Linked DNA regions of Streptomyces venezuelae. The protein of the gene in region 1 interacts with the protein of each later gene in a pairwise test. Links are inferred from orthologs where the notes say so. Each region holds a gene or a part of one and is shown on either strand. Other genes may lie near its edges. The genes, in order: DEJ47_RS06690 and DEJ47_RS13495.

What was found.
Region 2: the proteins of DEJ47_RS06690 (region 1) and DEJ47_RS13495 interact in binary tests that used the Escherichia coli proteins (3 or more experiments, as listed by UniProt). The link is inferred for Streptomyces venezuelae from one-to-one orthologs.

The regions. Positions count from the first base shown.
Region 1 is NZ_CP029193.1:1,434,377-1,441,063, forward strand. What follows is about bases 2,866-5,601. They hold DEJ47_RS06690 (diacylglycerol kinase), read right to left. Parts: upstream 4,811-5,601; coding sequence 3,920-4,810; downstream 2,866-3,919. Other genes in these bases: DEJ47_RS06685 (DEAD/DEAH box helicase), read right to left, coding at 2,866-3,824; tatC (twin-arginine translocase subunit TatC), read right to left, coding at 4,855-5,601. Also shown: DEJ47_RS06680 (sensor histidine kinase), read right to left, coding at 1-659; more of DEJ47_RS06685, read right to left, coding at 1,014-2,865; more of tatC, read right to left, coding at 5,602-5,748; Sec-independent protein translocase subunit TatA, read right to left, coding at 5,844-6,128; DEJ47_RS06705 (hypothetical protein), read right to left, coding at 6,339-6,536; DEJ47_RS06710 (hypothetical protein), read right to left, coding at 6,546-6,687. UniProt on the Escherichia coli protein: In vitro phosphorylates phosphatidylglycerol but not diacylglycerol; the in vivo substrate is unknown.
Region 2 is NZ_CP029193.1:2,908,155-2,915,039, forward strand. Bases 1,587-4,520 are described here. They hold DEJ47_RS13495 (citrate synthase), read right to left. Parts: upstream 3,736-4,520; coding sequence 2,437-3,735; downstream 1,587-2,436. Other genes in these bases: DEJ47_RS13490 (heavy metal translocating P-type ATPase), read left to right, coding at 1,587-1,968; DEJ47_RS13500 (ATP-dependent RecD-like DNA helicase), read right to left, coding at 3,917-4,520. Outside these bases: more of DEJ47_RS13490, read left to right, coding at 1-1,586; more of DEJ47_RS13500, read right to left, coding at 4,521-6,184; DEJ47_RS13505 (DUF937 domain-containing protein), read left to right, coding at 6,474-6,885.

The DNA.
Region 1 (6,687 bases):
GCGCCGCCGAGCACCGTGATGGAGTCGGCGAGCCGGCCGATCAGAGCGGTGCCGTGGTCGATGCGCAGCAGGTCGTCGAAGACCTCGGGGTTGCGTCCGTGGAACTCCTCCATCTCACGGAGCTCCGCGGCCTGCTGGTGGACGATCGACTGGACGCGCCGGGCGATGTTGACGAAGGCGCGCTGCGCGGATTCGCGCATCGCTTCCTCGTTGTCGAGGATTTCGAGGATGGACCGCAGCAAGTCGCGTTGCGAGGCGGGGAGGTCGCTGTAGACCTCGTTTTTGTCGACGACGTTGCGGACGACATCCGCGGGCGTTTCGCCCTGCCGGAGCCGCCAGAGCGCGTCGGGCAGGAGCTCCGCGCCCAGGCGCACGGTCTCGTCGTCGTGGGCGGCGATGCGCCGTTCGAGGAAGGCGAGCCGCTGTGCGTACTGCGCGCGTTGCCCCCGGATGGTCCGGCCGCGGCGCACCGCTTCGGCGCCGACCGCGATGACCATGAGGGTCGCGACGGCGCCGCACCAGGTGACGGCGGGCCGGGCCGGCGGCGTCACCGAGGCGACGGCGGCTCCGGTCGCGGCCGCCATCAGCATGGCGGGCAGCAACAGCACGCGCGCGTAAGGGACTTCTCGGCCACCGGGAGGCGATTGAACACTCACCATGTATGCCCTCTGAACACTCGTCTTGGGGGAATGTGATGTCTTGGGGATGACAGAACATAGGGGGAATGACGAAACGAACGATCGAAAGATTTGGGAACAAGCGCGCGAATCCGTCGCAACTCGTTCAACTCGCCGCGCTCCGGGCGAGCTTAGTCCGCCGAAATCATCGCCGAGTCACATTCGGCAACCCTCTGCAAAGGGCCCGCCAAGAGGCATACACTCTGCCCTTTTGCACAGGTGGCAATCGTTCGAACACAGGCAGTGACGCCTCGAAAACGTCGTAAAACACCGAACGGGCGCGCCCCACGACCGAGTTGGTCGAGGAACGCGCCCGCGGCGCGACGAAGATCCGGCTCAGCCCACCGAGCTGTACGCCACCACGCCCCGCAGAAGCTGATCGACGGCCTTGCGGGCGTTCTTCGCGACCGTGCTCCCCTCGCGCGGAGCCGCGGCCGAGATCTGCCCGAGGACATCGATGACCTGCTTGCACCAGCGCACGAAGTCACCGGCCGGCATCTCCGCCTCGCGCAGCACCTCGTCCAGGCCCTTGTCATTGGCCCACATGTACGCCGCCCAGGCGAAGCCGAGGTCGGGCTCCCGCTGGCCGACCCCCTCCGTCTGACTGATCTTGAACTCTTCCTCGAGGCCGTCGAGCCGGCCCCAGATGCGCACCATCTCACCCAGCGCCGCCTTCGCCGCGCCGGACGGCAGCTTGGGCGCCAGCGCGTCGTCGCCGACCCGCGCCTCGTACACCAACGCCGAGACACACGCGGCCAGTTCGGCCGGGCTCAGGCCCTCCCACACCCCCGCCCGCAGGCACTCGCTGGCCAGCAGGTCCAGCTCCCCGTACAACCGGGCGAGCCGCTTGCCGTGCTCGGTGACCTCGTCGCCCCGCAGATAGTCGAGCTCGGTGAGGAGCGCGACGATCCGGTCGAAGGTGCGGGCGATCGTGTTCGTGCGCCCCTCGATGCGGCGCTCCAGCTGCGCGGTGTCGCGCTTGAGGCGGTGGTACCGCTCGGCCCAGCGCGCGTGGTCCTCGCGCTCGTCGCAGCCGTGGCAGGGGTGCGCGCGCAGTTCCGCGCGCAGGCGGGCGATCTCCTGGTCGTCGGCGGCCGTCGCACGGCCCTTGCGGTGCCGGTCCGGGACGATGTGCCCGGCCTTGGTGCGCAACGCGGACGCCAGGTCCCTGCGGGACTGCGGGGAGCGCGCGTTGAACGACTTGGGGATGCGCATCCGCTCCAGCGCCTCGACCGGCACCGGGAAGTCCATGGCCGCGAGCCGCTTGACCTGCCGCTCGGCCGTGAGCACCAGCGGCCGCGGCCCGTCGACGTGGTCGAACCCGCGGTGACCGTTGGCCCGCCCGGCCGGCAGCCCCGGGTCCAGGACGAGCGCCAGGCCCGCGTACTTCCCCGTGGGCACGTGGATGACGTCCCCCGGCTTCAGCTTCTCCAGGGCGGCGGCAGCGGCGGCCCTGCGCTGCGCTGCGCCCTGCTTGGCCAGCTCGTTCTCGCGGTCCTTCAGCTCGCGGCGCAGCCGCGCGTACTCGTCGAAGTCGCCCAGGTGGCAGGTCATGGAGGCCTTGTAGCCCTCGAGCCCCGCTTCGTTCTTCTGCACCTGACGGGAGATGCCGACGACCGACTTGTCGGCCTGGAACTGCGCGAACGACGTCTCCAGGAGCTCGCGCGAGCGGTGCCGCCCGAACTGCTCGACCAGGTTCACCGCCATGTTGTACGACGGCTTGAAGCTGGACCGCAGCGGGTACGTGCGCGTCCCGGCGAGACCCGCCAGGTGCTCGGGGCTCATGGCACGCTGCCAGAGCACCACCGCGTGCCCCTCCACGTCGATGCCGCGGCGCCCGGCACGGCCCGTCAACTGCGTGTACTCACCCGGGGTGATGTCGGCGTGCTGCTCGCCGTTCCACTTGACGAGCTTCTCCAGCACCACGCTGCGCGCGGGCATGTTGATGCCGAGTGCGAGGGTCTCGGTGGCGAAGACCGCCTTGACCAGGCCGCGCACGAAGAGCTCCTCGACGACCTCCTTGAAGGTCGGCAGCATGCCCGCGTGGTGCGCCGCGATGCCGCGCTCCAGACCCTCCAGCCATTCGTAGTAGCCGAGGACGTGGAGGTCCTCGTTCGGGATGGAGGACGTGCGGTCCTCGACGATCCCGCGGACCGTCATCCGCGCCTCGTCGTCGTTCAGCCTGAGCCCCGCGTACAGACACTGCTGGACCGCGGCCTCACAGCCCGCCCGGCTGAAGATGAACGTGATGGCGGGCAGCAGGCCCTCCGCGTCGAGCCGCTCGATGACCTCGGGCCGGCCCGGCGTCCAGATCCGCGACCGCTGCCTGCGCTCCCGCTCGCGGTCGGCCTCACGGATCATCTTGCCCTTGCGGCGGTCACGCGGGTTGTACGACCGGCTGGCCTCCATCCGCGCCATGCGCGTCAGGTCCGGGTTGACCGCCTTCTTCTGGCCCTCGCCCTCCTCGAAGAGGTCGTACATCCGGCGCCCTGCCAGCACGTGCTGGAACAGCGGCACGGGCCGGTGCTCGGAGACGATCACCTCGGTGTCGCCGCGGACCGTGTCGAGCCAGTCGCCGAACTCCTCCGCGTTCGACACCGTCGCCGACAGGGAGACCAGCGTCACCGACTCCTGGAGGTGGATGATCACTTCCTCCCAGACGGCGCCGCGGAAGCGGTCGGAGAGGTAGTGCACCTCGTCCATGACCACATAGCCGAGGTTCAGCAACGACTGCGAGCCCGAATACAGCATGTTCCGCAGGACTTCGGTGGTCATGACGACCACCGGGGCGTCACTGTTGACGCTGTTGTCGCCGGTGAGCAGGCCCACCTTGTCCGCGCCGTACCGCTTGGCGAGGTCGGAGTACTTCTGGTTGGAGAGCGCCTTGATCGGCGTGGTGTAGAAACACTTCTTGCCCTGCAGCAGGGCGAGGTGCACGGCGAACTCGCCGACGATCGTCTTGCCCGATCCCGTGGGGGCGGCCACGAGCACGCCCTTGCCCGCCTCCAGCGCCTGGCACGCCTCGATCTGGAAGGGGTCGAGGCCGAATTCGTACATCTCGCGGAAGGACGCGAGTGCGGTGGCCTGCTCGGCAGCGCGCTTGCGCGCCGCCGCGTACCGCTCGGCCGGTGAGAGGTCCTCTGTCATCGTGCTTTCGAGACTACCGGCCACCACTGACAACAGACGATCATTATCGGAACAGGGGTGGAACGCGCCAGCTCACGCGGCGTGCGCCGCGGCGCTCACGGCCCGAGGACGCGCACGGCTCCGGGCACGCACTCCGCGGTCAGCGGCAGCGCGCCGAGCGGTTCCCCGTCCGCGTATCCGGTGATGCCCGGGGCGGCGAGCTCGACCCGGGCCGCCCGGTGCACGGTGACCTTCGGGTGGTCCAGGTGCGTTCCCTTGTAGACCTTGGGGAAGACCTTGAGGAGCGTCGTGCGGCTGCAGTCGCCGACCACGGTGACGTCGAAGAGACCGTCGCTCATGTCGGCCCCGGCGCAGATCCGCATGCCGCCGCCGTACGAGGTTCCGTTGCCGACCGCGACGAGCGTCGCCTCGACCTCGTGGACGGCGCCGCCGTCCAGGGTGATGCGGTACGGGACGGGACGGAACGCCGCGAGCTCCACGACCATCGCCAGGTCGTACTTGAAGCGCCCCGTGGGCCATCGCATCCGGTTGCCGCGGTCGTTGACCCGCGAGTCGAAGCCGGAGGCGAGCACGGTCCCGAACCACGTCCCGCCGACCCTCCCCAGGTCGACGTCGCGCGTGCGTGCCCCCTTCAGCGCCTCGGCGACGAGCTCCCCCGCGGCGGCCGGCTCGCGCACGGGCAGGCCGAGGGCCCGCGCGAAGTCGTTGCCGGTCCCCACGGCGATCACGCCCAGCGGGGTGCGCGTCCCGGCGACGGCCTGCAGCGCGAGGCTCGCCATGCCGTCGCCGCCGACGGCTATGAGCGCCCCCGTGCCGCCCTCCACGGCGGCACGGGCCCGCCGCAGCGCGTCGGGGGCGTCCTCACCGATGACCGTGCGCACGGAGAAGCCGCGGGCCCGCAGAGCGGAAGCGGCCGGCTGCGCCGCGTGGGCGCCCCGGCCGCGGCCCGCGGTGGGATTGACGAAGAGAGTGATCTCGCTGGTCACTAGGGGTCCCCCCGGACGGAGTTTGAGGGAGGACCCTAGCAACGTCAGGTCACGTCGTCGAAACCGTTCACCCGCTGATCGTTCCGTCCGGTGCCCGCCTGCTCGGGCAGCGCCCGGGGCGGCCGTACCGCTTCGACGTCGCCGACGGCCTGCGGTGTCAGGTCGAGGTCGGACGCCTCGTCGTCGTCGAGCTCGGCGTCGGGGTCGTTGCGGCGGCGGCGACTGTCGTTGAGGAACGAAATGCCGACCGCGATGAAGTACAGGACGACGATCGGACCCGCGAGCGCGATCATGCCCACCGGGTCGGTCGTCGGGGTCGCCACCGCGCCGAAGATGAAGACACCCATGACGACGCCGCGCCACCAGGTGAGCATGCGGCGGCCGGTCACGATGCCCGTCATGTTGAGCATCACCAGCAACAACGGGAGCTCGAACGAGGCGCCGAAGACCAGGACCATCCTGACCGTGAAGTCGAGGATCTTGTCCATCGGCAGCAGGTTCGCCGCGCCGTCGGGTGTGATGCCGAGCAGCACGCGCATGCTGACGGGGAGGATCGTGTACGCGAGCCAGGCGCCTCCGAAGAAGAGCGGCACGGCGGCGGACACGAACCAGTACGTGTACTTGCGCTCGTTCTTGTGCAGACCGGGCGCGACGAACGCCCACAGCTGGTACAGCCAGATCGGGCTGGAGACGATTATGCCGACCATGAGGCTGACCTTCACCGTGGTGGTGAAGGGCGAGAGCAGGTCGTTGAAGGTCACGGTCGCGCAGTGGCCACCGGTCTCCTTCATGCCGGGCTCGCAGCGCGGCACGGGGTCAGCCAGGAACTCCATCAGTTCCTGGCTGTAGAACGCCGCCACGATCGACACGACCGTGATGGCGAGGAGCCCCTTGGCGAGCCGGTTGCGGAGCTCGCGAAGGTGCTCCGCGAGGGACATCCGCCCCTCGGGGTCCTTCTCCTTCTTGCGGGCAGACTTGAGCAACCCACGTCCTCATCTCGTGCGGCAGGCCGGCCGTCGGCGCCGGCCCTGGATCAGCGCTGCGTCGTACGGTCGGTCGGCTCGGTGACCGGGCGCGAGCTGGTCACGTCGCCGGGGGCAGCCTGGATCGTGCGCTTCTGGACGGCCGGGTCGCTCGGCGGGTCGGCCGGGGCGGCGGTGTCGTCCTTGCTCTCGGACTTCATGGCCTTGGCCTCGCTCTTGAGGATGCGGGCCGACTTGCCGAGGGAGCGCGCCATGTCGGGCAGCTTCTTCGCACCGAAGAGCAGGACGATGACGACGAGGATGAGGATGATCTCGGTGGGGCCGAGCCTACCCATAGCTGTTTACCTTCTTCACCGAGGCGACAGGAGTCTGGTTGCTCGGCAGACCGGACATATATCCGATCTCCCGCGCATGGCAGCGATCGTAACCCCCCGGGGTAAACGCTCGGCAATCCCCGCGCATACTCCGAGTACGGCCCCCGCCTCGATCCCGGGCCGTCTTCGCAGCGTACCCGTCCACCTCCGGGAGCCGACAGGCCGCGGACGCTAAAGAGCCCCGCGGCCCGCACGGGCCACACCGGCCGCTGCCTTCTCCAGGTCCTCCGCCGCCCGGTTGATCTGCCGTGTGGTCTCGGTCACTTGACTAGCGAGACGCTGCGCCTCCACAAACACCTTGATCGCCAGTACGCCGAGGACGGCGAGGCCCAAGAAGCCCGCCGCGATCGCGAGCATCGCCCAGAACATGCGCCGAGCCTAGACGGTCGAGTGCAGGCGCAGTGTCCGCACCCCGCCACCGGTGAGGAGTTCGACGATCCGCTCGCCCGCGGGCTTGCGCACCGCGGCCTCGCACTCCGGGCACGTGAACGAGTAGAAGGTGGTGCGGGCGCTCGCACCG
Region 2 (6,885 bases), 1.5 Mb from region 1 along the record:
CGGCAGCGCCTGATCGTCTCGGCGGTCCTCTCCCTGCCCGTCGTGCTGCTCGCGATGGTCCCGGCCCTGCAGTTCGACTTCTGGCAGTGGCTTTCGCTGACGCTGGCCGCGCCGGTCGTCGTGTGGGGCGGACTGCCGTTCCACCGGGCCGCGTTCACCAACCTGCGGCACGGGGCCGCGACGATGGACACGCTCGTCTCCGTCGGCACGCTCGCCGCGTTCGGCTGGTCGCTGTGGGCGCTGTTCGTCGGGGACGCCGGGATGCCGGGGATGCGGCACGGCTTCGACTTCACGGCCTCGCCCGGGGATGGCGCCTCCACCATCTACCTCGAAGTCGCCGCGGGCGTCGTCACGTTCATCCTGCTGGGCCGCTGGCTTGAGGCCCGCTCCAAGCGGAAGGCGGGCTCCGCGCTGCGCGCCCTGCTCGAACTGGGCGCCAAGGACGTGGCGGTGCTGCGGGACGGCACCGAGCGGCGCGTGCCGGTGGGGCACCTGACGGTCGGGGACCGGTTCGTCGTACGCCCCGGGGAGACCGTCGCGACCGACGGCACCGTGGAAGAGGGCGCCTCCGCCGTCGACGCCGCCATGCTGACCGGCGAGTCCGTGCCCGTCGACGTGGGCGTCGGCGCCGCCGTGACCGGGGGCACCGTGAACGTCTCGGGGCGCCTCGTCGTCCGGGCGACCCGTGTCGGCTCGGACACCCAACTCGCCCGGATGGCGCGGCTCGTGGAGGACGCGCAGACCGGCAAGGCCCAGGTGCAGCGGCTCGCCGACCGGATCGCCGGTGTCTTCGTACCGACGGTGCTCCTCATCGCCGTCGGCACGCTCGGCGGCTGGCTGGGCGCCACCGGCGACGCGACGGCCGCGTTCACCGCCGCCGTCGCCGTCCTGATCATCGCCTGCCCCTGCGCACTCGGCCTCGCCACGCCGACCGCCCTCATGGTCGGCACCGGCCGGGGCGCCCAACTCGGCATCCTCATCAAGGGACCCGAAGTCCTGGAGTCCACGCGTCGCGTCGACACCGTCGTCCTGGACAAGACCGGGACGGTCACGACGGGGCACATGACGCTGACGGACGTGCACGTCGCCGGGGACACCCAGGAGCAGCTCCTGCTCCGCCTCGCGGGCGCCCTGGAACACGCCTCCGAGCACCCGGTGGCCCGTGCCGTCACGGCGGGCGCCGCCGAACGCCTCGGCATCGGCACCGGGCAGCTGCCTGCGCCGGAGCGGTTCGAGAACGTCGCCGGGGCCGGGGTGCGCGGCTCGGTGGAGGGGCACGAGGTGCTCGCGGGGCGCGAACGGCTCCTGGCGGAGGCCGGGGTGGCGGATCTGGAGGCCGTGGCCAAGCTGCGGGACGACGCGGAGGCCGCCGGGCGCACCGCCGTCCTGGTCGCCTGGGACGGCGCCGCACGCGGCGTCCTGGCCGTCGCGGACGCCGTGAAGGAGACCAGCGCGGAGGCGGTGCGGGAGCTGCGTTCGCTCGGTCTGACGCCGGTGCTGCTGACGGGCGACAACGAGGCCGTCGCGCGGACGGTCGCCGACGCGGTCGGCATCGCGCCGGACGCGGTGTTCGCGGAGGTCCTGCCGCAGGACAAGGTCGATGTCGTACGGCGGCTGCAGGGCGAGGGCAAGGTCGTGGCGATGGTCGGGGACGGCGTGAACGACGCGGCCGCGCTCGCCACCGCCGATCTGGGGCTCGCGATGGGCACCGGAACGGACGCGGCGATCGAGGCGAGTGACCTGACGTTGGTGCGCGGGGACTTGCGGGTCGCGGCCGACGCCATCAGGCTCTCCCGGAAGACCCTCGCCACCATCAAGGGCAATCTTTTCTGGGCCTTCGGCTACAACGTCGCCGCACTGCCGCTCGCCGCCGCCGGTCTCCTCAACCCGATGATCGCGGGGGCCGCGATGGCCTTCTCCTCGGTCTTCGTGGTCACCAACAGTCTTCGCCTGAGGACGTTCAGATAACGATCGCGGACGCTCACATACCGTCTTCACAAGGTCGTTTCAGCATCCACACCGGGTTCCCGAGATCCACATATGGGGGATCTTGCGCATCTACTGGACATATGCAAGAGACGCAGATCACAGTGTTTGGGACGTAACCATTGAGGGGGGTCGCGAGTCTAATGGGGCGATGCAGGAAGATGTCTTGGGGGACGTCTTCCTGACATCGAGGGACATCTTGGGGGATGTTCCTGGATATTGCGTTGCCGGGGCACGTGCACCGGGGAGCTTTGAGCGGCCCTCCCGTACGTACGCGTCCCGGCAGACCGCAGGGCCGCCACAGACGCCCGGCCGGATCCCGTGGGGGGAATCCGCACCGGGAAAAAGGGAAGCGCCCCGACCGTCGACCCGTGGGGGGATCGACGGCGGGGCGCTTTCCGCTCTGCGGAGAGCCGACCGCGTGCGGCCGGCGAGGGGCGACCCGGAGGGTCAGCGGCCCTCGACGGGGACGAAGTCGCGGAGGACCTCGCCCGTGTAGATCTGGCGCGGGCGGCCGATGCGCGAACCCGGCTCCTTGATCATCTCGTGCCACTGGGCGATCCAGCCCGGCAGGCGGCCGAGGGCGAACAGGACCGTGAACATCTCGGTCGGGAAGCCCATCGCGCGGTAGATGAGGCCGGTGTAGAAGTCGACGTTCGGGTAGAGCTTGCGCTCGACGAAGTAGTCGTCGGCCAGCGCGTGCTCCTCCAGCTTCAGCGCGATGTCGAGCAGCTCGTCGGACTTGCCGAGCGCCGAGAGGACGTCGTGCGCCGCCGCCTTGATGATCTTCGCCCGGGGGTCGAAGTTCTTGTAGACGCGGTGCCCGAAGCCCATGAGCTTCACGCCGTCTTCCTTGTTCTTCACCTTGCGGATGAAGGTGTCGACGTCGCCGCCGGAGGCCTGGATGCCTTCCAGCATCTCCAGGACCGACTGGTTGGCGCCGCCGTGCAGCGGGCCCCACAGCGCCGAGATGCCGGCGGAGATCGAGGCGAACATGTTCGCCTGCGAGGAGCCGACCAGACGCACGGTGGACGTCGAACAGTTCTGCTCGTGGTCCGCGTGCAGGATCAGGAGCTTGTCGAGCGCGTTGACCACGACCGGGTCCAGCTCGTACTCGGCGGCGGGCACCGAGAACGTCATGCGCAGGAAGTTCTCGACGTAGCCGAGGTCGTTGCGCGGGTAGACGACCGGGTGGCCCTGCGACTTCTTGTACGCGTAGGCCGCGATCGTCGGAAGCTTGGCGAGAAGGCGGATCGTCGACAGGTGACGCTGCTTCTCGTCGAACGGGTTGTGGCTGTCCTGGTAGAACGTCGACAGCGCGCTGACCACGGACGACAGCATCGCCATCGGGTGGGCGTCACGCGGGAAGCCGTCGTAGAACCGCTTGACGTCCTCGTGCAGCAGGGTGTGCTGCGTGATCTCGTTCTTGAACGTGGCCAGCTCGTCGACCTTCGGCAGCTCGCCGTTGATCAGGAGGTACGCCACCTCGGTGAAGGTGGAGCGCTCGGCCAGCTGCTCGATCGGGTAGCCGCGGTACCGGAGGATGCCCTGTTCGCCGTCGAGATAGGTGATGGCGGATTTATAGGCGGCGGTGTTGCCATAGCCGCTGTCCAGGGTCACCAGACCGGTCTGGGCGCGGAGCTTCCCGATGTCGAAGCCCTTGTCGCCGACGGTCGACTCGATCACCGGGTAGGTGTACTCGTCGTCGCCGTACCGCAGTACTACACCGTTGTTAGCGTTCTCGCTCACGTCATCCCTCACCGACGTTGTGCCTCTTCTTCGAGGTGCCCTGACTGTCTCTACCATCCCCCATTTGGCCCTGGAGAGTGCACTCGGGGTCGACCATTGGGCCTATTGGCGGCACTCAGTGCCGCCAACCTGCTCATCCTGCCCCCTTCGCCCCGGTTCCGGAAGTGCTGTGTGAGGTTTCCTACTCGTTTGATCGATCAAAACGTCCAGGGCCTGCTCCGCGGCGCCCGGGAAGCCCGGAAAGCCGGAAGTCCAGGGCCGTGCAGCGCCTGCCCGCGGAGACCGTGCGCACTGCCTGTCCCAGAGCCTTGCGCGAACCGACCAGAACGACCAGCCTCTTGGCGCGTGTCACGGCGGTGTAGAGCAGATTGCGCTGCAGCATCATCCACGCGCCGGTGGTGACCGGGATCACCACCGCCGGATACTCGCTGCCCTGGGAGCGGTGGATCGTCACCGCGTAGGCGTGCGCCAGCTCGTCCAGTTCGTCGAAGTCGTACGGAACTTCCTCGTCCTCGTCCGTGCGGACGGTGAGCCGCTGCTCGTCGGCGTCCAGGGCGGTGACGACACCGACCGTGCCGTTGAAGACACCGTTCTGCCCTTTTTCGTAGTTGTTGCGGATTTGCGTGACCTTGTCCCCCACCCGGAACACCCGGCCGCCGAACCGCTTCTCGGGCAGGTCCGGTCTGGCGGGCGTGATGGCCTGCTGGAGGAGTCCGTTGAGGTTGCCCGCGCCGGCGGGCCCGCGGTGCATGGGGGCGAGGACCTGCACGTCGCGCCGCGGGTCCAGGCCGAACTTCTTGGGGATGCGGTGCGCGGCGACGTCCACCGTCACACGGCCCGCGTCCTCGGTCTCCTCCTCGACGAAGAGGAAGAAGTCCTTCATGCCCTGGGTGATGGGCGGGACACCGGAGTTGATGCGGTGGGCGTTGGTGACGACGCCCGACTCCTGGGCCTGCCGGAAGATGCGGGTGAGGCGGACGGCGGGGATGGGGCTCTCGTCGCTGAGCATGTCGCGCAGCACTTCTCCCGCGCCGACGCTGGGCAGCTGGTCGACGTCGCCCACGAAGAGCAGGTGGGCCCCGGGCGGGACGGCCTTCACCAGTTTGTTGGCGAGCAGCAGGTCGAGCATGGACGCCTCGTCGACGACGACCAGATCGGCGTCGAGGGGCCGGTCCTTGTCGTACGCCGCGTCTCCCCCGGGCTTCAGTTCGAGCAGCCGGTGCACGGTGGAGGCCTCGGCCCCGGTGAGCTCGGCGAGGCGCTTGGCGGCGCGGCCCGTGGGGGCGGCGAGGACGACTTTGGCCTTCTTCGCGCGGGCCAGCTCGACGACGGAGCGGACCGTGAAGGACTTGCCGCAGCCGGGTCCGCCGGTCAGGACGGCGACCTTCTGCGTCAGGGCGAGCCTGACCGCCTCCTTCTGCTCGGGCGCGAGCTCGGCGCCGGTGCGGGCGGCGAGCCAGGCGAGCGCCTTGTCCCAGGCGACGTCCTGGAAGGCGGGCATGCGGTCGTCGCCGGTCCTGAGGAGCCGCAACAGCTGGCCGGCCAGGGACAGTTCGGCACGGTGGAACGGGACGAGGTAGACGGCGGCGATGTCATCGCCCCCGTCCGGGTCGGGCAGCGCCTCGCGGACGACGCCCTCCTCCTCCCCCGCGAGCTCGGCGAGGCAGTCGATGACCAGGCCCGTGTCGACCTGGAGCAGCTTCACCGCGTCCGCGATGAGGCGCTCCTCGGGGAGGTAGCAGTTCCCCTGGTCGGTGGATTGCGAAAGGGCGTACTGGAGACCGGCCTTGACGCGCTCCGGGCTGTCGTGCGGGATGCCCACGGACTGCGCGATGCGGTCGGCGGTGAGGAAGCCGATGCCCCAGACGTCTGCCGCCAGGCGGTAGGGCTCGTTCTTCACCACGGAGATCGACGCGTCCGCGTACTTCTTGTAGATGCGCACGGCGATGGAGGTGGAGACGCCGACGCCTTGGAGGAAGACCATGACTTCCTTGATGGCCTTCTGCTCCTCCCAGGCGGCGGCGATCATCTTCGTCCGCTTGGGGCCGAGGCCCGGCACTTCGACGAGGCGCTGCGGAGCGGTCTCGATGATGTCGAGGGTGTCGACGCCGAAGTGGGTGGTGATGCGGTCGGCCATGACGGGGCCGATGCCCTTGATGAGGCCGGAGCCGAGATAGCGGCGGATGCCCTGGATGGTGGCGGGCAGCACCGTCGTGTAGTTCTCGACCGTGAACTGCTTGCCGTACTGCGGGTGGGAGCCCCAGCGGCCGTGCATGCGCAGCGATTCGCCCGCCTGCGCGCCGAGCAGCGCGCCGACGACCGTGAGCAGGTCACCGGAGCCACGGCCCGTGTCGACGCGCGCGACCGTGTAACCCGTCTCTTCGTTGGCGTACGTGATGCGTTCGAGGACCCCCTCGAGCACCGCCGACGCTGCAGCTGGACTCGACATGATCCGACGCTACCGCCCGGCACCGACAGCGTGGTGAGCCTGTGGACAACTTCGAAGGGGCCCGGCCTCCCAGCCGGACCCCTTCGGGTTTTCCCCTCCCCTGTCAGAACTCGCGATCCCCCCGGATCCCCCGGATCCCCCCAGATCCTGGTTCCCCCCTCATAAGCCCTGACGCCATATACGACACGCGTCGTGCCCGGAGGGTTGCACCGCGTTGCCGACTTTTTTTCCGGCGGCTCCGGACCGGCTCCAGATGCCCGCAAAGCGGGACGGACGTAGCGTTTGTCGCATGAGCGATGATTCCCAGACCTCTGAGCCGCGGTCCTTCGAGCAGGACGTCCTCGACGAGCTCGGGGACGACCGGCTCCAGGAGATCGCGGGCCTGCTCGGCACGGACGCGTCCGGCGCGCGGGACGTCGTCGGCACGACCGCGTCCGCGCTGTCCGGAGACATCCGGGGCCGCGCCGCCGACCCGGCGGAGGCCGACGAGGTGCGGCAGGCCTTCGCCGAGGTCGGGCCCGCCGATCCCACCCCGCAGGGGATCGCCGCGCTCGGCGGCGGCCTCGGCGGTCTCGTCGGCGGCGGGATGATGGCCGGCATGCTCGCGAAGGTGAGCAAGCCGGTGGCGAACGCGGTCTCCAAGAAGACCGGCATCCCGGCAGCGAAGGTCACCCGCGTGATCGAGATGCTGATCCCCGTGG